3 regions of the Buttiauxella noackiae genome follow, and region 1 is predicted to be linked to each of the others. Evidence: predicted binding sites of a transcription regulator. Region 1 holds the regulator's gene; each other region holds the start of a gene.
The links. The regulator LexA, encoded in region 1, represses DNA repair genes until DNA is damaged. The targets are predictions, from matches to a motif close to TNCTGTATGTACATACAGNA.

Region 1 (4,289 bases):
TTAGTTGTTCGCGAGTCAGTGAACGCTGGCGTGATGCCAGTAGCGCGGTACAACACAGGTTCATGGCGTTTGCCGCGCCTGCATTGTTAATACGCACCATCAGTTCGGCAGCAATTTCATTAACCGTTGGCGTTAACCATGCCGGGCGGATGGCTTCAATCGGGTCGATTGAATCACGCCACTCAGGCACTCGCTGGTTGAGGAATGTCATCAACGGCATTGGTTCGCCGAAGTTAACATAGCCCTGGCCGAGGTTACGCAGCTTGCTCAGCCCACGCACCATCTGCATGAAGCTCTCTTTTTCTTTGGTCGCACCGCGCAGTTCTTTCGCGTAAGTCCCCACTTCCATTACATGCTCGTAGCCAATGTAAATCGGCACCAATGTAATTGGACGAGTACCGCCGCGCAGCATGGCCTGAATGGTCATCGACAGCGTACCGGTTTTCGGGTCAAGCAAACGGCCGGTACGAGAACGGCCACCTTCCACAAAGTATTCAACGGAATATCCACGGCTGAACAGCTCACCAAGATATTCACGGAACACGGTGGAGTAGAGTTTGCTGCCCTTAAAGGTACGACGAATAAAGAACGCGCCCAGGCGGCGGAAGATCGGGCCTGCTGGCCAGAAATTCAGGTTGATACCCGCCGCAATGTGCGGAGGAACAAGCCCCTGGTGATAGAGCACGTAAGACAGAAGCATGTAGTCCATGTGGCTGCGGTGGCAGGGCACATAGACAATCTCATGGCCGTCATGAGCCAGTTGGCGCACACGCTCAGCGTTATGAACGTTAATGCCCTGGTACAAACGGTTCCACGTCAGACCTAACACACGGTCGGTTAGACGAACGGCTTCATAAGAGAAGTTCGCCGCAATCTCTTCCATTAAGGCAACAGCATTTTGCTGCGCTTTTTCATGGGAGATTTTCTTGCTGCGCGCTTCATCTTCTACTGCACGGGCAATAGCTTTTGAGGCCAGAAGCTTATTAAACAGATCCTGACGTACCGGCAGACGCGGGCCAACAGTCGCTAAACGCTGGCGAGCAAAGTGCATACGCGCCACGCGTGCCAGTTTTTGGGCGATTTTTTTGTCTGTACCGTGATCGGTTGCCATCTGGCGTAGCGAAACTGGTGCAGAGAAACGCACAAAGCTGTCGCGCCCAAGCCACGAGACTGCGAAAAATTTCTGAATGCCGTTAAGCATTTTCAATGGCGGATTAACTTCGCCTTTTTCGCGGCCCGGAGAGCGGCCAAACATCACCGATACCGGCACCATCTGCACATCCAGATTTGGATTGCTGCGGTGTAAGTCGAGATAATCATGGAACAGCTTGATCGACTCTTCTTTTGGCGTGTAATAGGTGAACACGCGCGGACCGCCATGGATAAAGACATAGCGCGGCAATACCGCACCGTCGATCTCTAACGGTTCGAGAGGGTCGGGCAAGTTGTGCGCGAGGCATTGTGCGCGCAGGGTTAATAAGTCCGCCTTTGAGTTATAAGGCAGAACGTACATTATTGGGCGTGTGGGATCTAAGCCCAGTTCGGCTTGTGGATCAGCCGGAATGGACTTGCTCTTTACCAGAACGCCTAATGGTAAATTAAGTAATTTGTAGTAGATTCTTGGCCAGCCTGACATAAACGATGTAAAGCCTCAGGTTAATGATGCAAATTCGCCGCAAGAATATCAGAATCTCACCCAGATTTCTGTGGCGTTATAATTTTGACAAGCATTGATGCAAATAATTTGAAAAGGTTTCCCAAAATGGCGAGCAGTACCACTGGACTTACCCGTATCATCAAAGCCGCAGGCTATTCCTGGAAAGGGCTTAAAGCTGCCTGGATCAATGAAGCAGCGTTCCGCCAGGAAGGCGTTTCTGCCGTTATCGCCATTGCCATCGCATGTTGGTTAGATGTCGATCCTATCACCCGTATTCTACTTATCGGTTCAGTCGTGTTGGTCATGATTGTTGAGATTCTCAATAGCGCTATTGAGGCCCTTGTCGACCGTGTTGGCACTGATTATCACGAGCTTTCAGGACGCGCCAAAGATATGGGCTCGGCCGCTGTATTAATCGCAATTATCCTCGCGGTAATTACCTGGGTCACGCTGCTTTGGTCGCATTTGCGGTGATCTTTCCAGAATAGTTAAGTGCCTGGTTTTTTGCTTAATTTATGGTTCCAAATTGACCTTTGACTGTATATACTCACAGCATAACTGTATAAACACCCAGGGGGCGGAATGAAAGCGTTAACTACCAGGCAGCAAGAGGTGTTTGATCTTATTCGGGATCATATCAGCCAGACCGGCATGCCACCGACTCGTGCCGAGATTGCTCAACGTCTGGGGTTCCGTTCTCCGAACGCCGCTGAAGAGCATTTAAAAGCACTTGCCCGTAAAGGTGTGCTTGAGATTGTTTCTGGTGCCTCACGCGGCATCCGTTTGCTGGTGGAAGAAGTCTCCGGTATTCCGCTGGTTGGGCGTGTTGCTGCAGGTGAGCCACTCCTGGCACAGCAACACATCGAAGGCCATTATCAGGTCGACCCATCACTGTTTAAACCGAATGCTGACTTTTTGCTGCGCGTCAGCGGTATGTCGATGAAAGACATCGGCATTATGGATGGCGATCTGCTTGCGGTTCATAAAACACAGGATGTGCGTAATGGCCAGGTTGTTGTCGCGCGTATCGACGATGAAGTTACCGTTAAACGTCTAAAACAACAGGGCAATACCGTTCATTTGCTGCCAGAAAACAGTGAGTTTGAACCGATTGTAGTTGACCTGCGTGAGCATAACTTCTCTATTGAAGGGCTGGCTGTTGGGGTTATTCGCAACGGCGACTGGCTGTAAAATCTCTTCAGGTGATGCGCATTTAGAGTGCGCATCACCGTCTTAATTCTCTTTGATCTCCTTCAGGAGAGGTCATGCAATTATTCTCCACGGCGGATCGTGCGCTCTGGCGCCTCGCTTTACCCATGATTTTCTCCAACATTACCGTCCCGCTGCTTGGCCTTGTCGATACGGCTGTTATTGGTCATCTGGATAGCCCTGTTTATCTGGGCGGTGTTGCCATTGGTGCGACAGCAACCAGCTTCCTGTTTATGTTGCTGCTGTTTTTGCGAATGAGTACCACAGGGTTAACTGCGCAGGCTTTTGGAGCCAATAATCCCTCAGCGTTAGCTCGTGCACTAGTGCAGCCATTATTACTGGCACTAGGGGCTGGGGTGGCAATTGTCTTACTGCGTGATCCCCTCATTTCACTCGCTTTACAAATTGTCGGCGGCAATCAGGATGTGCTCGTACAAGCGCAACGCTTTCTTGAAATCCGCTGGCTGAGTGCGCCAGCCTCGCTTGCAAACCTCGTTTTACTGGGATGGTTGTTAGGTGTTCAGTACGCGCGAGCTCCGGTTATCTTGCTGGTTGTCGGCAATGTCCTGAATATCGTACTGGATGTGTGGCTGGTGATGGGGTTGCATATGGATGTTCAGGGGGCGGCGCTTGCGACTGTCACTGCTGAATACGCGACATTTATCATCGGATTGCTGATGGTGAAAAAGGTGATGGGGTTACGGGGTATCAGCTTTGAGATGCTCAAAAACTCGTGGCGTGGCAATGTTCGCCGCTTGCTGGCGCTCAATCGGGACATCATGTTGCGCTCGCTGCTGCTACAGGTTTGTTTCGCCTCAGTGACTATATTCGGTGCGCGCCTGGGCAGCGAAATCGTAGCCGTCAATGCGGTGTTGATGACGCTTCTGACGTTTACCGCTTATGCGCTTGATGGTTTTGCCTATGCCGTCGAAGCCCATTCCGGGCAAGCCTATGGTGCAAAAAATCGCGGTCAATTACTCGAGGTCTGGGGTGCGGCTTGTCGCCAGGCGGGTTTGGTCGCGCTGATGTTTGCCCTTGTGTATGCCCTGTTTGGTGAGCAAATTGTTTCTCTTCTGACGTCCATTCCCCAATTACAGCTCCAGGCCGATCGCTATCTCCACTGGCAGATTGTGTTACCCGTAGTCGGTGTCTGGTGCTACTTGCTGGATGGGATGTTTATTGGCGCGACAAGAGGCGCTGAGATGCGAAATAGCATGGCGGTTGCCGCTCTGGGTTTCGGGCTAACGCTCTTCACGGTTCCATATTTAGGCAATCACGGCTTGTGGCTATCCATCGCGGTGTTTCTGGCACTACGAGGCTTGTCTTTGGGGTGGATTTGGCGTCGCCACTGGCGGCAAAATAGTTGGTTTACCAATGTACAAATTTAAGCCATGTGGTTAAAGATTCTTAGTTTTATCCATAC
Region 2 (4,289 bases), on a different contig from region 1:
TTGACAGGCATTACCCACAGCAGCATCTGGTAAAGATGATAGAGGGCGGAGTGCGCTGAGTTCTTGCAAAAAAAAACCGCCGAATCGGCGGTTTTCAAAATCAACACTATTTACCCTAAATAATTCGAATTGCACGAAGGCGGCAAGTGAACGCAGCCAACCCACTCGAAGTATGGCGGGTAAATTTACTCGGGTTTGATTTCACCCATCACTTTCAGCTTTTTGGAAATTTCACGACGCTCTTTAGACAGCTCAGCATTCTTGATGATGTAGTCATCAACACGGTCTTCATAGTCGGTTTTCATGCTGGCAATGATGCCCTGAATAGCTTCAATGCTCATCCCAGGCTTAATGTAGTCGCTCAGGTTATCAAGCAGCAGAACACGTTTTGAGTTATCACGGATCTTTTTCTGAACGTCTTGAATCTCACGTTGCAGCTTGTTTTTACGACGGAACAGACGCACAAACTCAAGCACGTCCTGGAAAGAAGGTTTAGTTTGTTCCATTTTTATACCCCTGCTAATTTCATACTCGGATTCGTTAAGACAACCGCCATAAGATTACCTTAATGGTAGCGGCGGTCGCTGACAATTCTTTTATCCCCGCTCGGTTTCGGGCTCTACAACCCGAACATTACAGGCGATTAGTCTCTTTCGCTATCTTAACCTCAATTGGTGCTGAATCGAAACCAGCAATTCGCTCCGCGCCCCGCAATTATTTGCGTAACGCGCGGCAGATCAACTGCGAGAGTAATTCAAGTTGGCGAGCAAGCTCCAGACTCAACCACACATAACCGTGAATTGGGGTTTCCTGAAGTTTCCCATTTTCACCTTCCTGCATTAGCTGGCGCAACTCGCTGACGATTTCGGTCAATTTTTCGTTATTCGCAGAAATCGGTGATGGGTTGCCGTCATGCAATGCCAGGGCAATCGCTGCAAGCGTGCGTTGCGTCATCTGCTGAGTATCACGCAGAGTATGAGCATTGATCATCAGGAAATGGCTCTCTCGGGAAGCCCAGTAAGCATTGATTTGCAGCTCAAGCGTGCACACCATATTTCGGCTGACAGTTTGTATCGCTTCGAAAATAGATTTCTGGATGTGGGTTTCTTTGCTGCTCGGCCCAATCAGCGCGCGCATTTTCACCACATCGGTTAACACCTGATGCAGGTGTTTTTCCAGCCGCGGACGCTCGAGTAAGTTCGGGGATAAACCTGCGTTATAAACCCGGCCAAACGCGGTGACGAAATTCGCCATTTGAATACGCCAGTGAATAAACGCACGCTGCGGATAAATACTGGTAAATAGCATTGCCAGTAATGATCCGAAGATAACATCACCACTGCGCCACATCGCAATTTCCATATCGCCAGCTGGTGCACCCACCACAACTGCAAGGGTAATGCCAATCAGCAGAGCCTGATAAGGGCGTTTCCCCAGTGCCAGATAACCGCAAATAAACATCGCGAAAGCACACCAAACCAACATCAATGGCAGAGAGAACAATTCTAACCTAAGCGCAATAAGCCCCATGGTTGCGCCACAGATAGTGCCACCGATACGTTCAAAGGCTCGAGGTACCACATTTCCCCAAAAGGAAATTGGCCCCATCACCACCACTAAAGTGATTAATGGCCATGTACCTTCCGGAACTTTCAGAAGATGAACAATGAGAAAGGTAAGAACAAATGCCAGCGCGATACGCACGCCATGCACCATTCGATAATTGCGATAAACGCGGAGTTCAAACGGGCTTAATGATTTGTCGGGGCGCACACCCGGCTCTCCTGAAACAAAAGCGTGATTGTACCTATTTTTTTAGGATGAGCATCACAAAGTTAGGGGGCCAAAGCCCCCATCAGCTTCAGACTTGATCTGCTACAGGGATATACATATCAATTTCCCATACCCCACTTTCGGAACCATCATTCAGATAGTGCTCGAAGCACGGTTTGCCGGTTATCTGGTAGCGATTATCGCCTTCTACAGCATCGAAGAAACTTTCCCATTGCTGCTGAAAATCATTGTTATCAACACGTGCGCGTGCGACGGCATATTGCCCTGCTTCGATGCGTGTAGTGATGACACCTTCACTGTTTTCAGGCACGGTAAAATCTTCCGCAACAGAAACAACCGTATCGCAACGGAGCTTTTCCGCAGGTACGACATCTGGGTTATCGTAGTACACCGCCAGCCACTCTTCACCGACAACTTTATGAGATTTCACCCATAGAGAAAGTTGCTCAAATCCTTGTTGAACCGTTTTTTCCCACGGCCCTACCATATGAAAACCCGCTACTTTACGCTCATGAACTTGTTGTACGTTAAATTCCATATGACCTCCTGACCCGATTAAAAGCACTGTATATAAATACACCCCTCTATTGCAGGGAAGCAATCCTTTGGCAAGGTGATGTGGTTGCTTTGCGAGCAAGATCGCTTTACGCCAATAGATCGTAGTACAGCCGAGAAGCACTGGTTAGGGCTACAGGCGAAAAAAAGGCCGACAAAAAGTCAGCCAATTAAAATGTTTAAGCAACTACAGCTTGTGGCTCAGATAATCGCTAAATCGCGACCACGCACTGCCCTTTTTGACGTCAGTTAGCGTCACCAATGGCCAGTGTGCAATCAGCTTGTCGCGGTCAAAAAGTTCAACTTCACCGACATGCTGGTTTGCCAGGACAGGCGCTTCCATTTCTGGTTTATCGAGAACATATTTGGCTTTAATGTTTGGCACTTCTGATTTTGGCAGCGCCAGATACACATCCTGATTGGTGCCAACTTCTACTTTCTTCTTATCACCGTACCAGATGGTTTCGGTACCAATTTTTTTGCCTTTATGCAGCACCTGCACGGTATCAAAATTATCCTGACCCCAATGCAATAATTTACGCGCCTGCTCTTCACGCCCTTTCGGACTTTCTCCGCCCATTACAACGGCAATCAGGCGGCGATCGCCATCAACGCTGGAAGCAATAATGTTAAAGCCGGCGCTGGCTGTGTGGCCAGTTTTCAGCCCATCAACGTCGAGATTTTTATCCCAAAGCAGGCCGTTGCGATTCTGCTGAGTGATGCCATTCCAGGTGAGGCTGCGCTCGCTGTACATATGATAGAAGTCAGGCTCACCGTGGATGATGGCGCGGGATAACACCGCAAGATCGTAGGCCGAGCTATGCTGACCCGGTGCATCAAGGCCATGAACCGTTTCAAAATGGGTATCGCGCAAGCGGAGTTGCTGCACATATTTGTTCATCATCGCCACAAACTGTGGCTGCCCGCCCGCCACGTAATCGGCCAGGGCTACACATGCATCGTTACCCGAATCAACAATTAAGCCGCGGCTTAAATCACGGACCGTTAATCTGTCTCCTGCTTTGAGGAACATTAACGATGAACCGTCAAACACCGGATTGTCTTTCGCCCAGGCATCTTTGCCAACGGTTACCATATCGTCAGGTGAGATGCGCCCGCTATCGATGGCGCGATCGACCACATAACCGGTCATCAGTTTGGTAAGACTCGCTGGGTTGCGTCGCACGTGTTCATTTTGCGCAGTCAGAACTTGCCCGGTGGTGTAATCCATCAATACCCATGAGCCCGCCTGGATTTGTGGCGGTGGTGGTGCATTAACAAAGGTATCGTCGGCAAAAGCGGAGTGAGCAGAAAATGACAGCAGTGAACAGACAGCAAACAGACGGATCTTCAACGATATACCCTCGGTAACAATAAATTTAGCCGCTTCTTTTACTGGAGTTTTCGACTTTTTTCGCAATTAAATTGCAAAAAGTTATGAACAGAAAGAATGGGATGGATAGCTTGAGTGCTTTTCATGGTGATGCAGGAGGCTTATTAATGGTTTACCATGCACTTATGCAGCACCTGATAATCAAGATGGAAACATGGAGAGAGTTTTAGTGGGATTTCAGTTTAATAACAGTATGTTAAACAACACTCAAGGGCGGAAATGAGCCGTGGAAAAATCAACGCAGCAACCGACCTTCCTCTTTCATGATTATGAAACTTTCGGTAAGAGTCCTTCTCTTGACCGACCGGCGCAATTTGCAGCGATACGTACCGATGACCAATTCAATGTTATCGGTGAGCCAGAAGTTTTCTATTGCAAACCCGCTGATGACTACCTACCCCAGCCAGAAGCGGTGATGATTACAGGCATTACGCCACAACACGCATTGGCGCATGGCGTGAATGAAGCGGATTTTGCAAAACGTATTCATAGTATTTTTACTGTGCCGAAAACCTGCGTAGTGGGCTACAACAACGTGCGCTTCGAT
Region 3 (4,289 bases), 470 kb from region 1:
AGGTAATTGCCTGGCGATAGATGTGGTCCATAACATCACCTGCAGCAAATACACCAGGGATGCTGGTTTGCGTGGCATTACCGTGGATACCGGACTGCACTTTGATGTAACCATTCTCCAGCTCTAGCTGACCGTCAAAAATCCCAGTGTTCGGGCTGTGGCCGATAGCAACAAACAGACCCGCAACTTCTAACTCTTCCGTCTGGTCAGTGTTATGCGCATCGCGCAGACGCAAACCACTAACACCCATTTGATCGCCAGTGACTTCATCCAGCGTGCGGTTAGTGTGAAGTACGATATTGCCGTTCTTCACCTTATCCATCAGGCGATTAATAAGGATTTTTTCCGCACGGAAGCTGTCGCGGCGGTGAATCAAATGCACTTCAGAGGCAATGTTTGCCAGATAAAGCGCTTCTTCAACTGCGGTGTTACCGCCGCCGATGACTGCAACTTTTTGATTGCGGTAGAAGAAACCATCGCAGGTAGCGCAGGCGGAAACGCCACGGCCTTTAAATGCCTCTTCTGAAGGCAGCCCCAGGTAACGTGCTGAAGCGCCGGTTGCGATGATCAACGCATCACACGTGTATTCACCGCTGTCACCCGACAGACGGAATGGACGATTCTGGAGATCAACTTTAGAAATGTGATCGAACAGAATTTCGGTTTCGAATTTAGTTGCGTGTTCGTGCATGCGCTCCATCAGAGCGGGGCCAGTCAGGTCATTTGGATCACCCGGCCAGTTCTCGACTTCGGTCGTAGTGGTCAATTGGCCACCTTTTTCCATCCCGGTAATTAAAACGGGCTTGAGGTTGGCGCGCGCCGCGTAGACTGCTGCGGTGTAGCCCGCAGGGCCGGAGCCAAGAATTAGCAATTTACTGTGTTTAGCGGTGCCCATGAGATCCTCATTGTTCGTTGGCAGACAATCGAGGGATTGTAGGGAATTTGGCGGGTTAAAAAAAGGGTGCAGCGATTTTGTTAACTATATGTGTAATAGCTCAACTCAATCAGCCATTGCTTAACGCATATAAAACGCATAAAAATCCGTCTAAATAGGGTAATTAGTCACGCAGGTAAAGTGATGAATAATCATCAAGTGCCCCGGATATATGGCACGTTCCACTAAATTTCGATGTTTTGCTTTGACAATCCGCTAAGCATTTGCGAAAACATTCGAGGAAGAAAAACATTTGGTATGAGAGCAGTAAAATAATCACGCATACCTGATGCAATTTTACCGGGTTATTGAAATCTACTCATGGCGTGGACAGACGCCATGAGTGATGTCGATGGCAGCCGTTGGGCACCGGTCTTCTCACGTACACCCGGAACAGTGACGTTGACCGGGTTATGGCAGGTGAAGGAAGGAACACAGAGAGACAATAATAATGGTAGATAGTAAGAAGCGCCCTGGCAAAGATCTCGACCGCATCGATCGTAACATTCTTAATGAGCTACAGAAGGATGGGCGTATTTCCAACGTCGAGCTTTCGAAGCGTGTTGGGCTTTCACCGACTCCGTGCCTTGAGCGCGTGCGTCGTCTGGAACGACAGGGTTTCATTCAGGGCTATACCGCTCTGTTGAACCCGCATTATCTGGATGCATCACTTCTGGTTTTTGTTGAGATTACTCTGAATCGTGGCGCGCCAGATGTGTTTGAGCAATTTAACGCCGCAGTGCAAAAACTTGAAGAAATTCAAGAGTGTCATTTGGTATCCGGTGATTTCGACTATTTGTTGAAGACTCGTGTGCCTGATATGTCTGCGTACCGCAAATTACTAGGCGAGACCTTGTTGCGACTGCCGGGTGTGAACGATACCCGTACCTATGTGGTCATGGAAGAGGTCAAACAGAGCAATCGTCTGGTTATTAAGACCCGTTAACACGGGCCAGGTGCAAAATCTGCGTATTTTGGTTACACTCCTGGTCATTCATACAGCCACAGTGCCGGGAATGCCCGGCACTGTGGCTCTCCATATTTATTAAGGACCTGGAGAGTCTTACTTGAGCCAGGAATACACCGAAGAAAAAGAAGTTACATTGAGGAAACTCAGCAGCGGGCGTCGGGCATTAGAGGCCTTACTCCTCCTTGTTGCCATTTTTGCCGTCTATTTGATGGTAGCGCTGCTTAGTTTTAATCCTTCCGATCCCAGTTGGTCACAAACCGCATGGCACGAACCTATTCATAATTTAGGTGGGATGCCGGGTGCGTGGTTGGCCGATACGCTGCTGTTTATTTTTGGCGTAATGGCCTACACCATTCCGGTTATCATTATCGGTGCGTGTTGGTTTACTTTCCGCAATCGGGATAACGAAGAATTTATTGATTATTTTGCCGTTTCCTTACGCCTTATAGGCGTATTGGCCATGGTACTTACCGCCTGCGGCCTTGCTGCGATTAACGCCGATGATATTTGGTATTTTGCCTCCGGCGGGGTGATCGGTAGTTTGCTGAGCACTGCCATGATGCCATTGCTTAACAGCAGTGGCGGTACTATTGCTCTGTTGTGCGTGTGGGCGGCAGGTCTAACGTTGTTTACTGGTTGGTCCTGGGTCGGTATTGCTGAGAAAATTGGTAGCGCAACTTTGAGCGTGCTGACGTTTGCCAGCAACCGCACCCGCCGGGATAACACCTGGCAGGACGATGATTACGACGACGAAGAAGAACATGATGAAGAACACGCACCAGCAGTAGAAAAGCGTGAGTCTCGTCGTGCGCGTATTTTACGTGGGGCATTGGCTCGCAAGCAGCGTATCTCAGAGAAATTCGCCAATCCAAATGCACGCAAAACAGACTCGGCGCTATTTTCTGGCAAAAGAATGGATGATGCCGAGGATGATGTTTTGTTCTCGCCAAATAAAGCCACATTCCCGGAAGATGACGTGCTCTTCTCTGGTAACAAAGCAACGTTGCCAGAAAGCGATGAGTACGATCCGCTATTACACGGACAGTCTATTGTCGCGCCAGTCGCTGCTGCTGCCGCAATGGCGAACCCTGCTTATGCCGCTCCAGTGATGCCAACGGGTACCGTATCTCCTGTAGCCACGCCTGCGCCGGAAGTGGCGGAGACTCCGGCAATCGCCTGGGAACCTGCACCGACCACGGTGACTCCTGAACCAGTGCTTGCGCCGACACCTGAAAGTTACCATGCGCCTCGAGCAGCGGAACAATACAACCCGCAACAGGTGACCAGCCATTGGTCTGAACCAGAAATGGTTCAGCCTGTTGTTGAACCAGCTCCAGTTCAGCCAATTTATTACGATCCAACACCCGTTCAACCAATTGCTGAGCCTGAACCTGTTGAAGAGATAAAGCCGGCCGTTCGTCCACCGATCTATCATTTTGAAGAAGTCGAAGCCAAACGTGCTCGTGAACGTGAACAACTGGCGGCCTGGTATCAGCCGGTTAATGAACCGAAACCCGATCCTTATGGGTATGACAGTTCCCCGGCATTTGCATCAACATCAGTACCGGATTCTTCACGTTCTGAAGCGCCAGCTATACCTCAGGGCTTCTCTGGCGTTGTGCCGGAGGTTCCGATCGTAGCGGCTCCATCTGTTCCGCAAGGTGTTAAAGACGCAGCGAAAGCTGCGGGTGCCGTGGCTGCGTTTAGTCCGGTATTCAGTATTGCCAGCGATGCGCCACGCCCTCAGGTTAAAGAGGGGATTGGCCCACAGCTACCACGTCCAAATCGTGTACGCGTGCCGACTCGTCGTGAACTTGCCTCTTACGGAATTAAGTTGCCGTCTCAGCGTATGGCTGAAGAGGAAGCGCGTCGCCAGAATGGCATGGATATTGAAGACGACTATGCTGACGATGCACAAGAAATGGAACAGCATGAACTTGCTCGCCAGTTTGCGGCTCAACAGCAGCAGCGTTATGGTGAAGAGTATGAAGACGACTCTTTGCAGCAAGACGAAGATGAGGCCGAGCAGGCTGAATTAGCCCGCCAGTTTGCTGCACAACAGCAACAGCGTTATTCAGAACCCCAGCAGCAGCCGAATCAGCAACAGCCAAATAATGTGCCGTTCTCATTGGATGATTTTGATTTCTCACCAATGAAAACGTTAGTTAACGATGGGCCGAGTGAGCCATTGTTTACGCCGGGTCACGTTGAAGAACCTGTTCCTGTGCAGCAATCGCAAAATTGGCAGGCAGTTCCACCGCCGCATGTGCAACAACAACCGACACCTGCACCAGTTGCCACCCCATCGATAAAAGAAAGTTTGATCCATCCTTTCCTGATGCGTAATGGTGATGACCGTCCGTTGCAGCGCCCAACCACGCCGTT

Region 2: the regulator LexA is predicted to act here: its motif matches at 2,357-2,376, upstream of sbmC (DNA gyrase inhibitor SbmC).
Region 3: the regulator LexA is predicted to act here: its motif matches at 1,919-1,938, upstream of IX31_RS06320 (DNA translocase FtsK 4TM domain-containing protein).

What each region holds. Positions count from the first base shown of each region.
Region 1 is NZ_JPRU01000001.1:1,843,627-1,847,915, reverse strand. It holds gene plsB (glycerol-3-phosphate 1-O-acyltransferase PlsB) at 1-1,636, opposite strand, end outside; gene IX31_RS08340 (diacylglycerol kinase) at 1,763-2,131, shown strand; gene lexA (transcriptional repressor LexA) at 2,240-2,848, shown strand; gene dinF (MATE family efflux transporter DinF) at 2,923-4,254, shown strand.
Region 2 is NZ_JPRU01000002.1:753,755-758,043, forward strand. It holds gene IX31_RS11985 (GHMP family kinase ATP-binding protein) at 1-59, shown strand, start outside; gene IX31_RS11990 (DUF496 family protein) at 186-506, opposite strand; gene IX31_RS11995 (FUSC family protein) at 715-1,773, opposite strand; gene sbmC (DNA gyrase inhibitor SbmC) at 1,862-2,332, opposite strand; gene dacD (serine-type D-Ala-D-Ala carboxypeptidase DacD) at 2,537-3,703, opposite strand; gene sbcB (exodeoxyribonuclease I) at 3,969-4,289, shown strand, end outside.
Region 3 is NZ_JPRU01000001.1:1,375,151-1,379,439, reverse strand. It holds gene trxB (thioredoxin-disulfide reductase) at 1-895, opposite strand, end outside; gene lrp (leucine-responsive transcriptional regulator Lrp) at 1,386-1,880, shown strand; gene IX31_RS06320 (DNA translocase FtsK 4TM domain-containing protein) at 2,002-4,289, shown strand, end outside.